DNA from 3 places in the Kitasatospora sp. P5_F3 genome. Region 2 is predicted to be linked to each of the others. Evidence: riboswitches for the same ligand, from Rfam matches in the RefSeq annotation. Region 2 holds a riboswitch; each other region holds the start of a gene.
The links. Region 2 has a riboswitch for cyclic di-AMP ahead of ACXJMZ_RS00905 (glycoside hydrolase family 16 protein). Riboswitches for the same ligand answer to the same signal wherever they lie in the genome.

Region 1 (4,599 bases), on a different contig from region 2:
GGCGGGGGATGACCTCGCTGATGGCGTCGCCGATCTGGGCCAGGAGTTCGGCCAGCGGGTCGAGGTGGTCGGGGAGTTCGGCCAGCGCGAGGATGCGTTCGCCGTCGGGGCCGGCCACGCAGAACAGGTCGATCGGGCCGAGGTGCTTCGCGGCGGTGGCCACCAGCGCGGCCACGTCGCTGGGCTGCCGGGCGTCGCCGCTGACGCCGACCACGGGGCAGCCGGGCCGGTCGAGTTCGGTGGCGAGGTCCTCGGCGACCCCGGGGCGTTGGTCGGCGATCAGCATGCCGGCGGCGCCGGCCGCCGCGAACCGACGGGCCAGGCCGATGCCTGAACCGCCTTCGAGCACCGCGATGACCACCACTGCCCCGGCTACCCGCATGGCCTGCTCCTCCCTGAGAGCTACGCCCGGTGGAGCACGCCGCACCGGCGTCCACCGAGACCGTATCGGAGGATCGTAAGCACGCCACGATCCTCCGCAAGAGCAATTACCCGCCAGGTGACCCAGCTCACTCCTCTTCTGGCAGGTTACGGTGCACGACATGCCGGAAACGCACCTGAATCCCCAGCCGGAACTCTTCACCTGGGAGTTCGCCGCCGACCCCTACCCCGCGTACGCGTGGCTGCGCGAGCACGCGCCGGTGCACCGCACCACGCTGCCCAGCGGGGTGGAGGCGTGGCTGGTCACCCGGTACGCGGACGCCCGGCAGGCGTTGGCGGACGGGCGGCTGTCGAAGAACCCGGCGCACCACAGCGGGCAGGCGCACAAGACCGGCCGGGTCGGCATCCCGGGCGAGCGGCAGGCGGATCTGATGACGCATCTGCTGAACATCGACCCGCCGGACCACACCCGGCTGCGGCGGCTGGTGTCGAAGGCGTTCACGCCGCGCCGGGTGGCGGAGTTCGAGCCCAGGGTGCAGCAGTTGACGGACCGGCTGATCGACGACTTCGCGGCCCGTGGCTCGGCCGACCTGATCCACGAGTTCGCCTTCCCGCTCCCCATCTACGCGATCTGCGACCTGCTCGGCGTGCCGCCGGAGGACCAGGACGACCTGCGGGACTGGGCGGGCGCGATGATCCGTCACCACGGCGGGCAGCGCGGCGGGGTGGGGCGGGCGGTGAAGAGGATCCGGACCTACCTGCTGGAGCTGATCCACCGCAAGCGGGCCGACCTGGGTGACGATCTGATCTCCGGTCTGATCAGGGCGAGTGACCACGGTGAGCACCTGACCGAGAACGAGGCCGCGGCGATGGCCTTCATCCTGCTGTTCGCCGGCTTCGAGACCACCATCAACCTGATCGGCAACGGCACCTACGCGCTGCTCCGCAACCCGGCCCAACGTGCGTTGCTGCAGGAGTCGGTGCAGCGCGGCGAGACGGCGCTGCTGGCCACGGCGGTGGAGGAACTGCTGCGCTACGACGGCCCGGTGGAGCTGGCCACCTGGCGGTTCGCCACCGAGCCGCTGACCGTCGGCGGCGTGGACATCCCGGTCGGCGACCCGGTGTTGGTGGTGCTGGCGGCGGCCGACCGGGACCCGGCCAGGTTCGCCGGAGAGAACACCCTGGACCTCGCCCGCAAGGACAATCCGCACCTCGGATTCGGCCACGGCATCCACTACTGCATCGGCGCCCCGCTGGCCCGGCTGGAGGGTCAATTCGCCCTGGCCACGCTGCTGACCAGGCTGCCCGACCTCCAACTGGCCGCCGACCCCGAGGAGCTGCGCTGGCGGGGCGGTCTGATCATGCGCGGGCTGCGGGAGTTGCCGGTGTCGTTCACGCCGGAGGGCGCCGACGTGCGCTGACGGCGTGTCGGTCAGATCTGATCAGGTGTGATCTGAGTACGCATCAATCCGGACATACCAGTGCGGTTTGTGGACGATCTATCGTCTGGCGTGATTTCCGTGTGATGTGTTCGACATAAGCTTGTGATCGATCGGGTCATCTGCTTACTCTCCCTGGTGTTCGCAGCTGCGAACCCCGTGCGCGGAACGCCGAATCCTGCCCGCCGCGCTGCCGGGACACCGACCAGACCCTTGGGCAGGGGCGGGGGACCCAGGTAAGTCGCCGTCCCCCACGGCTTGGGGTGAAGCCGCCAGCAGTGGCGGCCGGGCCACCTCCCGGTCCGAACCCGACAGCTCACCTCGCAGGCGTGCGGAGAGGGACTTCTTCATGCTCTTCACCGGTTCGGGCCGTCATCGTCGTCGTACGCAGGCCGAGAAGATCATCGCCGTCGCGGGTGTCGCGGGCGTCGGCATCGCACTCCCGCTGTTGACCGCCACCGGCGCGCAGGCCGCCCCGGTCGACACCTGGGAGAAGGTCGCCCAGTGCGAGAGTGGCGGCAACTGGAGCATCAACACCGGGAACGGCTTCTACGGCGGACTCCAGTTCACCCCGAGCACCTGGAAGGCGTTCGGCGGTCAGCAGTACGCCGGGCAGGCCAACCAGGCCAGCAAGGGCCAGCAGATCGCCGTCGCCGAGAAGGTGCTCGCCTCCCAGGGCCCGGGCGCCTGGCCGGTCTGCTCGGTCAAGGCCGGTCTGTCCAAGGGTGGTTCGGCCGCCCAGGTGGACACCTCCTCGGACCGTGCCACCCGCTCGGAGACCCGCGCCCCGGCGCCGGCCGCCAAGTCCTCGAAGCAGACCACGCCGAAGGCGTCGGCCGCCCCGAAGCCCGCGACCCCGAAGTCGGCCGCGCCGACGGTGACCGCACCGAAGCACGCCGCGCCGACGACGCCGGCCGCCGGCGGATACACCGTCAAGTCGGGTGACACCCTGTCCGACATCGCCGCTGCCAACGGCCTGAACTGGCAGCAGGTTTACCAGGCCAACCAGTCCGTCATCGGCGGCGACCCGGACCTGATCCTGCCGGGTCAGGTGCTCAAGCTCGGCTGAGTCGCGACCCGCTGATTCACGACACACCGTCAGGCGGGGTCGTACCGGCTTGTTCCGGTACGACCCCGTTTACGGTCATTCAGGTGAACTACCGATGAGTAGCCGGGCCACACGGTGAGACGGGACCAAGGTCAGCGTGGCCCCGGGCTCCGGTGCGGTTAGGCTCTGGTCGTAACGACAACAGATCCCGCTTCCGTCAAGGAGATGCCTCGTGCCGTCCATTGATGTCGTCGTAGCCCGTGAGATTCTCGACTCCCGTGGCAACCCCACGGTCGAGGTCGAGGTCGGTCTGGACGACGGCAGCACCGGCCGTGCCGCCGTCCCGTCGGGTGCTTCCACCGGTGCCTTCGAGGCTCTTGAGCTGCGCGACGGCGACAAGAACCGCTACTTCGGCAAGGGTGTCGAGAAGGCCGTGCTGGCCGTCATCGAGCAGATCGGCCCGGAGCTGGTCGGCTACGACGCCACCGAGCAGCGGCTGATCGACCAGGCCATGCTCGACCTGGACGCCACCCCGGACAAGTCCTCGCTCGGCGCCAACGCGATCCTCGGCGTCTCGCTCGCCGTGGCGCACGCCGCCTCCGAGGCCAGCGACCTGCCGCTGTTCCGCTACCTCGGTGGCCCGAACGCGCACGTGCTGCCCGTCCCGATGATGAACATCCTCAACGGTGGGTCGCACGCCGACTCCAACGTCGACATCCAGGAGTTCATGATCGCGCCGATCGGCGCCGAGTCCTTCTCCGAGGCCGTCCGCTGGGGCGTCGAGGTCTACCACACGCTCAAGGGCGTGCTGAAGGAGCGCGGCCTCTCCACCGGTCTGGGCGACGAGGGCGGCTTCGCGCCGAACCTCGACTCCAACCGTGAGGCCCTCGACCTCATCGTCGAGGCCATCAAGAAGGCCGGCTACACCCCGGGCAAGGACGTCGCGCTCGCCCTGGACGTCGCCGCCTCCGAGTTCTTCAAGGACGGCGCCTACCAGTTCGAGGGCAAGGCGCTCTCCTCCGCCGAGCTGATCGCCTACTACGCCGAGCTGGTCGCCGCGTACCCGCTGGTCTCGATCGAGGACCCGCTGGACGAGCAGGACTGGGACGGCTGGAAGGCCATGACGGACGAGCTGGGCGACAAGGTCCAGCTGGTCGGTGACGACCTGTTCGTCACCAACCCGGTCCGCCTGGCCCGTGGCATCGAGACCGGCACCGCCAACGCGATGCTGGTGAAGGTGAACCAGATCGGTTCGCTGACCGAGACCCTGGACGCCGTCGAGCTGGCCCAGCGCAACGGCTACCGCTGCATGATGTCGCACCGCTCCGGCGAGACCGAGGACGTCACCATCGCCGACCTCGCCGTCGCCACCAACTGCGGCCAGATCAAGACCGGCGCCCCGGCCCGCTCCGAGCGCGTCGCCAAGTACAACCAGCTGCTGCGCATCGAGGAGATCCTCGACGACGCCGCGGAGTACGCCGGCCGTGGCGCGTTCCCGCGGTTCCGTACCGAGGCCTGAGACATCAGGGGCTGACACCCCAGGCGTCTGAACCGGTGCCCCGGCTCCCACCCCGTAGGGTGGAGGGCCGGGGCACCGGCATGTGATCAGGAGGGGTACCAGCGATGTGGAAGATTCCGGGCTTGGCGGCGCGACCGCGCTTCACCAGCCGGGCCACCGTCCTGGTGCTGGTGCTCTGTTCGCTGGTGGCGATCCTCGCCTACCCGACCCGG
Region 2 (4,599 bases):
GACGACGCGCCGAGCGCCCGTGGCCCGTTCGTCCGTCCGGTGCTGCTGCGGGCCCACGGCCTGCGGGCGGCGGCCGGGATGCGGGCCGTCCGGGAGGAGACCTTCTTCCCGCTGATGTGCGTGGTCGTCCCCGACGACGCCCCGGACGAGGAGCTGCTGGACCAGCTGATCGCCTTCGTCAACGGCAACCGGTACGGACTGCGCAACTCCTTCTGGGCCAACGACCCCCGGGTGATCGAGCGCTTCACCGAAGAGGTCAGCAACGGCGGCCTGTTGAAGGTGAACGACAGCCACATCGGCACCCTGCCGGTGCTGCCCATGGTCGGTGGCACCGGCCTCACCGGCGGCGCCTTCGGCGAGGGCAATCTCGCCTACCTGCGCACCACCAGGCTGCAGGGCGTCAGCATCGCTCCCGGCTCTGCCGGCCCGGAACTCTTCGACCATCTCACGGCGGCCACCGCCCCATAGACCCTGCTTCCGGATCACCGCCCATGGTCGGTCCGGGGATCAAGTACGCCTCCACGGAAAGAGACTGCGATGTCCGTCATCAGCGAAGACAGCCTGCTCGACCAGAAGATCGACCGGTGCTTCGGGCACATCGACAAGGAAGGCCGGGGCTCGGTCGACCACGACGACCTGCTCACCCTCGGCGCCCGGCTGCTGGCCCAGTTCGGCGAGCAGCCCACCTCACCCCGGGGCACCCGGCTGATGCTGGGCATGACCGAGTTCTGGGACGCGCTGTACGCCGCCGCCGACACCGACGGTGACTCCCGGCTCAGCCTGGCGGAGTACCGGGCCGGGATGAAGGGCGCCTTCATCGCCTCGGCCGCCGGCTTCGACGCCACCTTCCGCCCGCTCACCGAGGCGATCTGCACGCTGCTCGACACCGACGGCGACGGCGAGGTGAGCGCCCAGGAGTTCTACGACTGGCAGAAGACCTTCGGCGTCAAGCCCGCCGAGAGCCAGGCCGCCTTCCAGGCCCTGGACACCGACGGCAGCGGCGCACTGAGCGTGACCGAGCTGCTGGCCGCGATGCGCGAGTACTACACCGGCCGCTCCGCCGACGCCCCGGGCAACCAGCTGTACGGCCCGCTGATCTGACCCCCCTGGGCCGGGCCGCCCCCGCCCGGGCGGCTCGGCCAATTCTGTTGACAACTCCCCTTCGCTGCCCGACAGTTCGATCACCACAGTGGGGCCGGGGCGGGGGTGCTGACGGTGGATCACGCGGGCGACTACGACTACCCGACCGACGTGGACGGGCGCGGCGTCACCGAGCTGGTGGTGCACGGCTGGGGCAGCTCGGGGCCGGCCGAGGTGCTGAACGATCCCGAGGTGCGACAGGTGGCGGGCGACGCCGCCCCCCAATTGCCGGTCGGTCTGGGTCCGGGCGCTGCTCCATCGAGACCATCCCGACGACCTCTTTCGGTTCTCCCCGGAGTGCCGACCGGCCCGGGCGGGGGCGCGGGGTTAGCTTCCTGGGCATGCCCCAGATCGAGTTGCCGACCGGCCGCCGAGCTGCCTCGGCGGTCGCGGCCGCACTGCTGACCCTGCCGTTCTCCGGGGTGGCCGCGGCCGCCCCACCGGTGGTGGAACAGGTACGGCTGACCGCCCCTCCGATGACCGCCGGGCTGGCCAGGTCCGCCTCCCTGACGGTCCGTTCGCGGGTCTGTGTGCCGGCCCGGCGGGTCGGCGTGGCGGTCCGCAGCGCGAGCGGGGCCAACCTGGATTTCCCCGGCGGTGCGCGCAACGTCCGGATCTGCTCCGGCGGCCTGACGGTCACCACCGAGGCCAGAGCGTTGCCGGCCGGAAGCTACCGGGTGTTCGGGTTCTGGCAGGACCCCGGAGGCGGCTGGCACAACCTGCCCGAGCAGACCCTGACGGTCGCCGCCTCGGGTGAGCCCACCTGGTCGGACGGCTTCGACGGGGTGACCGTCCCGCTCGGCAGCTGGGACGGCTGCGTCGGCGCCCCCGTCGTCCGGGACCGGCACTGCACCGGGCTGCCCGCCGCCCTGGACGCCAACTGGTGGGCCTATCCCCAGGGTTGGGCGGACACCAGCGGCCTCGGCAGCTACAGCCCGGCCCGCACGCTCTCGGTCGCGGACGGCCGGATGACGATCCGGCTCAGCCGCGACGACACCGGCACCTGGGTGGCGGCACCGACGCCCAAGCTGCCCGGCGCCTCCCCGGCCGGCGGCGTCAGGTACGGCCGCTTCGAGATCACCTGGCGGGCCGACCACGCGGCCGGCTTCAAGCTCGCCTGGCTGCTCTGGCCCGACTCCGAGCTCTGGTCCAGGGACGGCGAGATCGACTTCCCCGAGGGCGACCTGAACGGGAACGTCTCGGCCTTCATGCACCGCAGGGGCAGCACCTCCGACACCGACCAGGACGGCTACCCGACCGACGTCCCGATGGCCGGCGCCTGGCACACCACCGTGATCGACTGGCAGCCGGACTCGCTCTCCTTCTACCTGGACGGCACCCTGCTCGGCACCTCCACCACCGGGGTTCCCGACACCCCCATGCACTGGGTGCTCCAGTCCGAGACCTCCGCCACCGGCCCGGCCGGCGGCACCACGGCCGAGATCACCGTCGACGCCGTGCGGTACTGGAAGGCCGGCTGACCGGTGTGAGGCACGCAACAGCGGCTCCTGCTGTCGGATTCCTGTCAGGTACTGTGCACGAGTTGCCCGCCGGTCGTTGCGGGCCCCGCCGCCGGGACGCCTAATCCTGTCCGCCCGGCTGCGGTGTCGTTCGAGCTCCGAATCGGACAGGAGCGGGGGACCCAGGTAAGTCGCCGTGCCCTCGTGGCACGGCTCGGGGTGAAGCCGCTTTCCGTACCGGCGGCCGGGCTACCCACGGCCCGAACCCGACAGCTCACCTCGCAGGCGTCGTGGAGGGAACCTCTCGATGCTTTCCCGAAATGCCCGGATAGGCGCGGTCGCCACCGTCGGACTGATCGCCATACCCATGATCGTCAACGCCGAGGTCGCCAGCAGCGCGCCGCGCTCGACCCAGCAGACCAAGAACCACTGGCGCTGGCAGCCCAGCCCTACGCCGACCCCGGCCCCGACACCGACGGTCGCCCCGAGCCCGACCGCCACCGCGACACCGACGCCGACGCCGACCGCCACCGCGACGCCGACCCCCACGGCCACCCCCACGGCCGCCCCGACCGTCGCACCGACGCCGACACCGACACCGACGCCCACCGCGACGCCGACCACGGGCCCGGCTCCCACCTGGTCCGAGGACTTCACCGGCCAGTCCGTCCCGCTCGGCAGCTGGACCGGCTGCAGCTCCAGCGGCGCGATCCAGAACAGCCACTGCACCGGCCTGCCGAGCGCGGTCGACAGCAAGTGGTGGGCCTACCCGAGCGGCTGGCAGGACACCAGCAGGAACGGCGCGTACGACCCGGCCAAGACTCTCTCGATCGCCAACGGCGCACTGAACATGCACCTCAACCGGGACAGCGCGGGCACCCACGTGGCCGCGCCGGTGCCCAAGCTCCCCGGCGCGGTGGGCCCGGGCGGCGGCGTGCTGTACGGGAAGTTCGAGGTGACCTGGAAGACCACCTCGGCGGCCGGCTTCAAGACCGCCTGGCTGCTCTGGCCGGACTCCGAGACCTGGCCCCGGGACGGCGAGATCGACTTCCCCGAGGGCGACCTGAACGGGAACGTCTCGGCCTTCATGCACCGCCAGGGCGGCACCTCCGGCGGCGACCAGGACGCCTACTCGACCAACGTCCCGATGGCCGGCGGCTGGCACACCTCCACCATCGACTGGCAGCCCGGCAGCCTGACCTTCTCCCTGGACGGCAAGGTGATCGGCCACTCCACCAGCCGGGTGCCGAACACCCCGATGCACTGGGTCCTGCAGTCCGAGACCGCCCTGGACGGCACCCAGCCGGCCCAGGGTGCGAGCGCGGACATCAGCATCGACTCGCTCCGCTACTGGAAGACCACCGCCTGACCCCCGATCAGGAGAGCTCCGGGTCAGGGTGCACCGGTACCCGGTTCGCACCCACGAGCAGGTCCATCACCCGCTCATGGGTGTCACCGACCCGATCGGTCACCCTGACCCGGATCCAGACGCTCTCCACCACCGCCATCGCCTCGGCGGTGAACCAGCCCAGCATCGCCCTTCCCTGGGCGGGCAGCGGCCGCCCCGCGCCGATCAGCGAGAGCCGGAAGTCGTGCCCGACGACCGCTCCCCGCTCGGCAATCAGCTCGGCCGCCCGCTGCATCTCCACCCATCCGGCCTGACCCCCGGTCGGCTCGGCGAAGGTCACCAGGTAGCGCACCTCGGTGATGACTGCCACGTCCTGGGCCGCGTTCTGCAGGTGCCCCTGCCAGGCGATCCGCTCCTCGGGTGCAACGCCCGCCACCGCCCGGCCGAAGAAGCCCAGGGCCGGCCGGACGGTTCGCGCGTACTGGGCCCGGGCCAGCGCCGCGCCCGTGGTGGCCAGCGCGGCCGCCGTGGCGCTCTGCCCGTCCATCAGCTTGAGCCGCCACGGCCAGTCGTTCAGCAGTCTGGGCGGCAGGTTCTCCCGGACCGTCCCGTAGATCAGGATCACCAGCGCCAGTACCGCCAGTGCTGTGA
Region 3 (4,599 bases), on a different contig from region 2:
CCGCAGGACGTCTCGGTGGTCGGCTTCGACGACTCCCCGCTGATCGCCTTCACCGAGCCGCCGCTCACCACCATCCGCCAGCCGGTCGAGGCGATGGCCACCGCCGCCGTCGACGCCCTGCTGGAGGAGGTCGGCGGAAACCCGGGCCAGCGCGCCGAGTTCATGTTCCAGCCCGAGCTGGTGATGCGCGGCTCGACCGGGGCCAACCCGAAGAGCTGACCGGACGTCAGGGTGGGGCACGAGGGTTCTCCCTCGTGCCCCACTCGGCTTTCTCGTCCGCAGGAGCGATGGGCATCCCAGCCGAGGGGAGACGGTCCGCCCCCAGGGTCGAGGCGGCCGGGTAGCTCCCGGCGGCGACCGGCGCCTTCCTGGTCACCGTGCTGATCACCTACGCAACCGTCAACCAGCTCCTGCACCTGGTCGAACCGCTGAACGACACCGGCGAGGGCATGCCGAACAGCGGCCCGGGCTTCTGGCTGCTGCTGCTGGCGGCGGTCACGGTCGCCTACTACCGCCGCAGGCGTGGGTCAGTCGGTCGGCGGCTCGGCGGGGGTCTCGCGCAGCTCGGCCAGCTCGGCCTCCAGTTCGGTGACCCGGGTGGTCAGCCGCTGGACGTCCTGGACCGCGTCGAGGTAGTTCGCCTTGTGGCGCTTGGCGACCTCGCTGAGGGTGTCGACCCGGTCGGCGAAGGCGTCGCGCTCGGTGGCCAGCGGCTGGACGGCGGTGTGGAAGACCGCTTCGGCGATCCAGTCCGCCCAGGCGTTGATGTGCTGGGTGCCGGCGGCGCCGCCGAGGTCGGCGTTCTGCAGACCCTGGAGCATCGCGGGCCGGATGGTCTCGGCGATCCGCTGGGTCGCGGTGGGCTGCTCGGTCATGGCTGGTCCTCGCGGTCGAGCTGTTGAGTAGGTAACTCCGCGACATGACCGACGAAGCGAAGGCGCACATCACCCGTAAGGATAATCGCCGCGCGCAGGCCGGGATGCGTCAGACGCGACCGGCGAAGTCCGGCGCCCAGTTGGCGATGGACTCGGTCTTCACGCCCGCGCGCGGGTTGGCGGCCTCGACGTACTTGCCGTCGCCGATGTAGAGGGCGACGTGGTAGACGCCGGAGTTGCTGCCGTTGTTCGACCAGAAGAGCAGGTCGCCGGCCTGGAGGTTGTCCAGCGAGACCCGGGTGGCCGCGTCCGCCTGGTCGTTGGCGATCCGCGGCAGGGAGATCCCGGCCTGGCGGAAGGCCGCCTGAGTCAGACCCGAGCAGTCCCAGCCGCCGTTGCTGCTGCCGCCGTAGACGTACGCCTGGCCGAGCTTGGACATCGCGAAGTTGATCGCGGCGGCCTTGCTGCCGGTCGCCGCCACCGCGGTGGTGGCGGTGGAGCCGGACGCGGCCTTGCTGCTCTTGGTGGTCCTGGTGCCGGTGCCGGCCGAGGACGAAGTCGGCGCCGGGGCGGTCGACTTCGGCGCGCTGGTGACCACGGTGGTGGTGCCGCCGAGCGCCAGCTGCTGACCCGGGTAGATCATGTCCGGGCCCTCGGACAGGACCGACTTGTTGAGCTCGTAGAGCTTCTCCCAGCCGCCCTCGACGTTCTGGTTCTGCGCGATGGTGGAGAGCCAGTCACCGGCGACCACCGTGTAGGACTTGGCCGCGGTGGTCGTGGTGGTGGTCTGCTGCTCGGCCGCCTTCGGCGCCGGGGCGGCGGCCTTGGGGGTGCTGGCCTTCGCGGAGGAGTCGGTGCTCGCCGAGGTGTCGACCTGGGGGGCGCTGCCGCCCTTGGTCAGACCGGCCTTGACGGAGCAGACCGGCCAGGCGCCGGGGCCCTGGGAGGCGAGCACCTTCTCGGCGACGGCTATCTGCTGGCCCTTGCTGGCCTGGTTGGCCTGGGCGGCGTACTGCTTGCCACCGAACTCGGCCCAGGTGCTGGAGGTGAACTGGAGGCCGCCGTAGAAGCCGTTCCCGGTGTTGATGCTCCAGTCGCCGGTGGCCTCGCACTGGGCGACCTTGTCCCAGGTGGAGACGGTGGCGGCGGAGGCGGAGCCGGCCGTGAGGCACGGGACCGAGAGGCCGATGCCGACCACGCCGGTCGCGGCGATCAGACGGCGGGTGCGCTTGGACGCGCTGCTGGACAGCATGAAGATGCGTTCCTCTCCCACGCCTGCGAGGTGAGCTGTCGGATTCGGGCTGGAGTTGCCCGGCCGTGCGTGAGCACGGCTTCACCCCAAGCCTGAAATCGGTCAAATCAGACCAAATCCAGGCGACTTACCTGTGGTTCCCCCGCCCCTGCCATGGTGCATTGCGGTGCTGCCTGTTCATCCGATGGCAGGACTCGGCGTTCCGGATGAACTGGGTCCGTGTGGCCACGAACAGGGGAGCACGTTAGACAGACTTAAGTTCAAACCGCAAACCTCTGTGATGTGGATCATGGTTTCTTCAGGGAACCTTCATGGATCGGAAGCCTTCGTTCCAGTGATGGATTTCGATCGGATCTGATCAAACCCCTTGGTGTTCAAGGGACTTGCCTATGCTTCAGGCGAGGCGGCCGCAGGCGCGGCCCGGGGGAGAGGTGCGCGGCACCATGCGGCACGCGAAGAGGCCCGAACCGGCCCCGGAAGGTAACGGTTCGGCAAAGGCCGGGCGCAGGAAGGTACTCGGCTGGATCGCGGCCGGCACGGTGGCCGCCGCGATCGGCGTGGAGGAGCTGGTCCGGCGCACCGGGGACGCTCCTGACGTCGCCTCGGCTCCACCGCCACCGCCGACTCCCGAGACCTCGCACGTACACGGTGAGCCGGTGCCGTCCGCCTCGCCCGAGCCCTCGCCGTCGCCCTCCCCGGAGCCGCCTCCCCCGGCCAGGCCGTGGTCGGACCCGGCCGGTTGGGGCGGGGCCGTGCCGGGCCCGGCCGCCGCCGTCCGGGTCAGCGACCACGTGGTGTTGGACGGCGATGCGGCAGTTGGTTCGTTGGTGGTCGAAGCGTCAGGTTCGCTGACCTTCGCGGCCGACCGCTCGGTGGTGCTCAGCTCGGCGGGCAACGTCGAGGTGAAGGGCAGTCTGACGCTGGCGCCGGCCGACACCGCCCTGCACACCCTGCGGTTCCCCGCCGTCGACGAACGGCGCTTCCAGGGCGGCGGCATGACCCTGCTGCCGAGCGACACCGGCCTCTGGGTCACCGGGGCGGGCTACCTCCGGCTGGACGGCGCCGCCCGGACGGCCTGGGTGCGGGCCGCCGGGGCGCTCAAGCCCGGCGACACCAGCATTACGCTCGCCACCGCACCGACCGGCTGGCGCCCCGGCGACGAGCTCGCCGTGACCCCGACCGGAGCCCCCGACGCCGACGGCTTCTCGGAGCGCTACGACCTGCGGACCATCGCCGCGATCAACGGCAGCACGGTCACCCTGGACGGCCCGCTGAAGTACCCGCACCCACGGGTGGCGACCGGAGGGGGCGTCACCGTCGGGGCAGAAGTGCTGAATTTAACCCGTAATGTCCGAATTGAGGGAAGTGAGAAGGGCCGCGCCCACGTCCACCTCACCAGCTCACGCAAGTCCGACGTCCGGCACGCCGCCCTGCGCTGGCTCGGACCGCGCGCCCCCGGCAAGGACCAGTGGAACGGCAAGGCGGTCACCGAGCCGGTGCTCGGCCGGTACGGGCTGCACTTCCACATGCTCGGCGACACCAGCCGGGGCACCGTGGTCGAGGGGGTGGTGGTCCGGGACACCGGCAGCCACGCGTTCGTCCCGCACGCCAGCCACGGCATCACCTTCCGCAGCTGCATCAGCCACCAGACCTGGGAGGACGCCTACTGGTGGGACGGGCCGCTGGACACCCGGACCCCGCAGGGCCCGTCCGACGACATCACGTACGACTCCTGCGTCGCCTCCCGGACGCTCTTCGACCCCAACCCGCGCGGCTACCGGCTGACCGGCTTCAGTCTCGGCGCGGGCACCGGCGGAGTGGCCAGGGACTGCGTGGCGGTCGGCGTGCAGGGCGCGAACGGTGCCTCCGGCTACCACTGGCCGGAGACCAGCGAGGGGGTCTGGACCTTCGAGCGCTGCCTGGCCCACAACAACCTGGAGAACGGCATCTTCGTCTGGCTCAACGCCCAACACCACCACGTGGTCGGCCAGTTCGTGGCCTACCACAACGGCGGCTGGGGCATCGAGCACGGCGCCTACCTGAACGACTTCGACTACACCGGCAGCGTCCTCTACGGCAACGCCGCCGGGGGAGTGGCGCTGCACGCCCTCGGCCGGGACAAGGGGACGGTGCTGGACGGCCTGCTGATCGACGCGGCGGGCCAGTCGGACTTCGCGATCTCCACCAAGCGCCACCAACTTCCGGGAGAGACCGTCCTGGTGACCCGCAGTCGGCTGACGGGCTATCGGAAGGCCGGCGTCGCGTTCCGCGCCGTGGACGGCGGAGCGCCGGAGGACATCGCGGTGCTGGACTGCGAGTTCGGCGGCCCCGAGCTCTGGTTCGACCCGGACCTGCCGGAACCCAAGCGGATCGTCCTCCGCCGGGCCGGCCAGACCCAGGCCGAAGAGGTCCGCCGCGACAACAGCCGCACCCCCACCACCGCCACCCCGGGCCCCCGCCCGATCACCACCC

Region 1: linked by a shared signal. The riboswitch ahead of ACXJMZ_RS02595 (transglycosylase family protein) and the one ahead of ACXJMZ_RS00905 (glycoside hydrolase family 16 protein) in region 2 are both predicted to bind cyclic di-AMP.
Region 3: linked by a shared signal. The riboswitch ahead of ACXJMZ_RS25070 (transglycosylase family protein) and the one ahead of ACXJMZ_RS00905 (glycoside hydrolase family 16 protein) in region 2 are both predicted to bind cyclic di-AMP.

What each region holds. Positions count from the first base shown of each region.
Region 1 covers NZ_JBFUMY010000004.1:14,979-19,577, forward strand. The annotation lists gene ACXJMZ_RS02585 (SDR family NAD(P)-dependent oxidoreductase) at 1-382, opposite strand, end outside; gene ACXJMZ_RS02590 (cytochrome P450 family protein) at 543-1,802, shown strand; cyclic di-AMP (ydaO/yuaA leader) riboswitch at 2,014-2,164, shown strand; gene ACXJMZ_RS02595 (transglycosylase family protein) at 2,170-2,889, shown strand; gene eno (phosphopyruvate hydratase) at 3,101-4,387, shown strand; gene ACXJMZ_RS02605 (FtsB family cell division protein) at 4,492-4,599, shown strand, end outside.
Region 2 covers NZ_JBFUMY010000001.1:218,455-223,053, forward strand. The annotation lists gene ACXJMZ_RS00890 (aldehyde dehydrogenase family protein) at 1-468, shown strand, start outside; gene ACXJMZ_RS00895 (EF-hand domain-containing protein) at 538-1,101, shown strand; gene ACXJMZ_RS00900 (glycoside hydrolase family 16 protein) at 1,482-2,621, shown strand; cyclic di-AMP (ydaO/yuaA leader) riboswitch at 2,747-2,903, shown strand; gene ACXJMZ_RS00905 (glycoside hydrolase family 16 protein) at 2,908-3,969, shown strand; gene ACXJMZ_RS00910 (hypothetical protein) at 3,977-4,599, opposite strand, start outside.
Region 3 covers NZ_JBFUMY010000047.1:22,101-26,699, forward strand. The annotation lists gene ACXJMZ_RS25060 (LacI family DNA-binding transcriptional regulator) at 1-219, shown strand, start outside; gene ACXJMZ_RS25065 (hypothetical protein) at 528-875, opposite strand; gene ACXJMZ_RS25070 (transglycosylase family protein) at 985-2,148, opposite strand; cyclic di-AMP (ydaO/yuaA leader) riboswitch at 2,133-2,306, opposite strand; gene ACXJMZ_RS25075 (hypothetical protein) at 2,571-4,599, shown strand, end outside.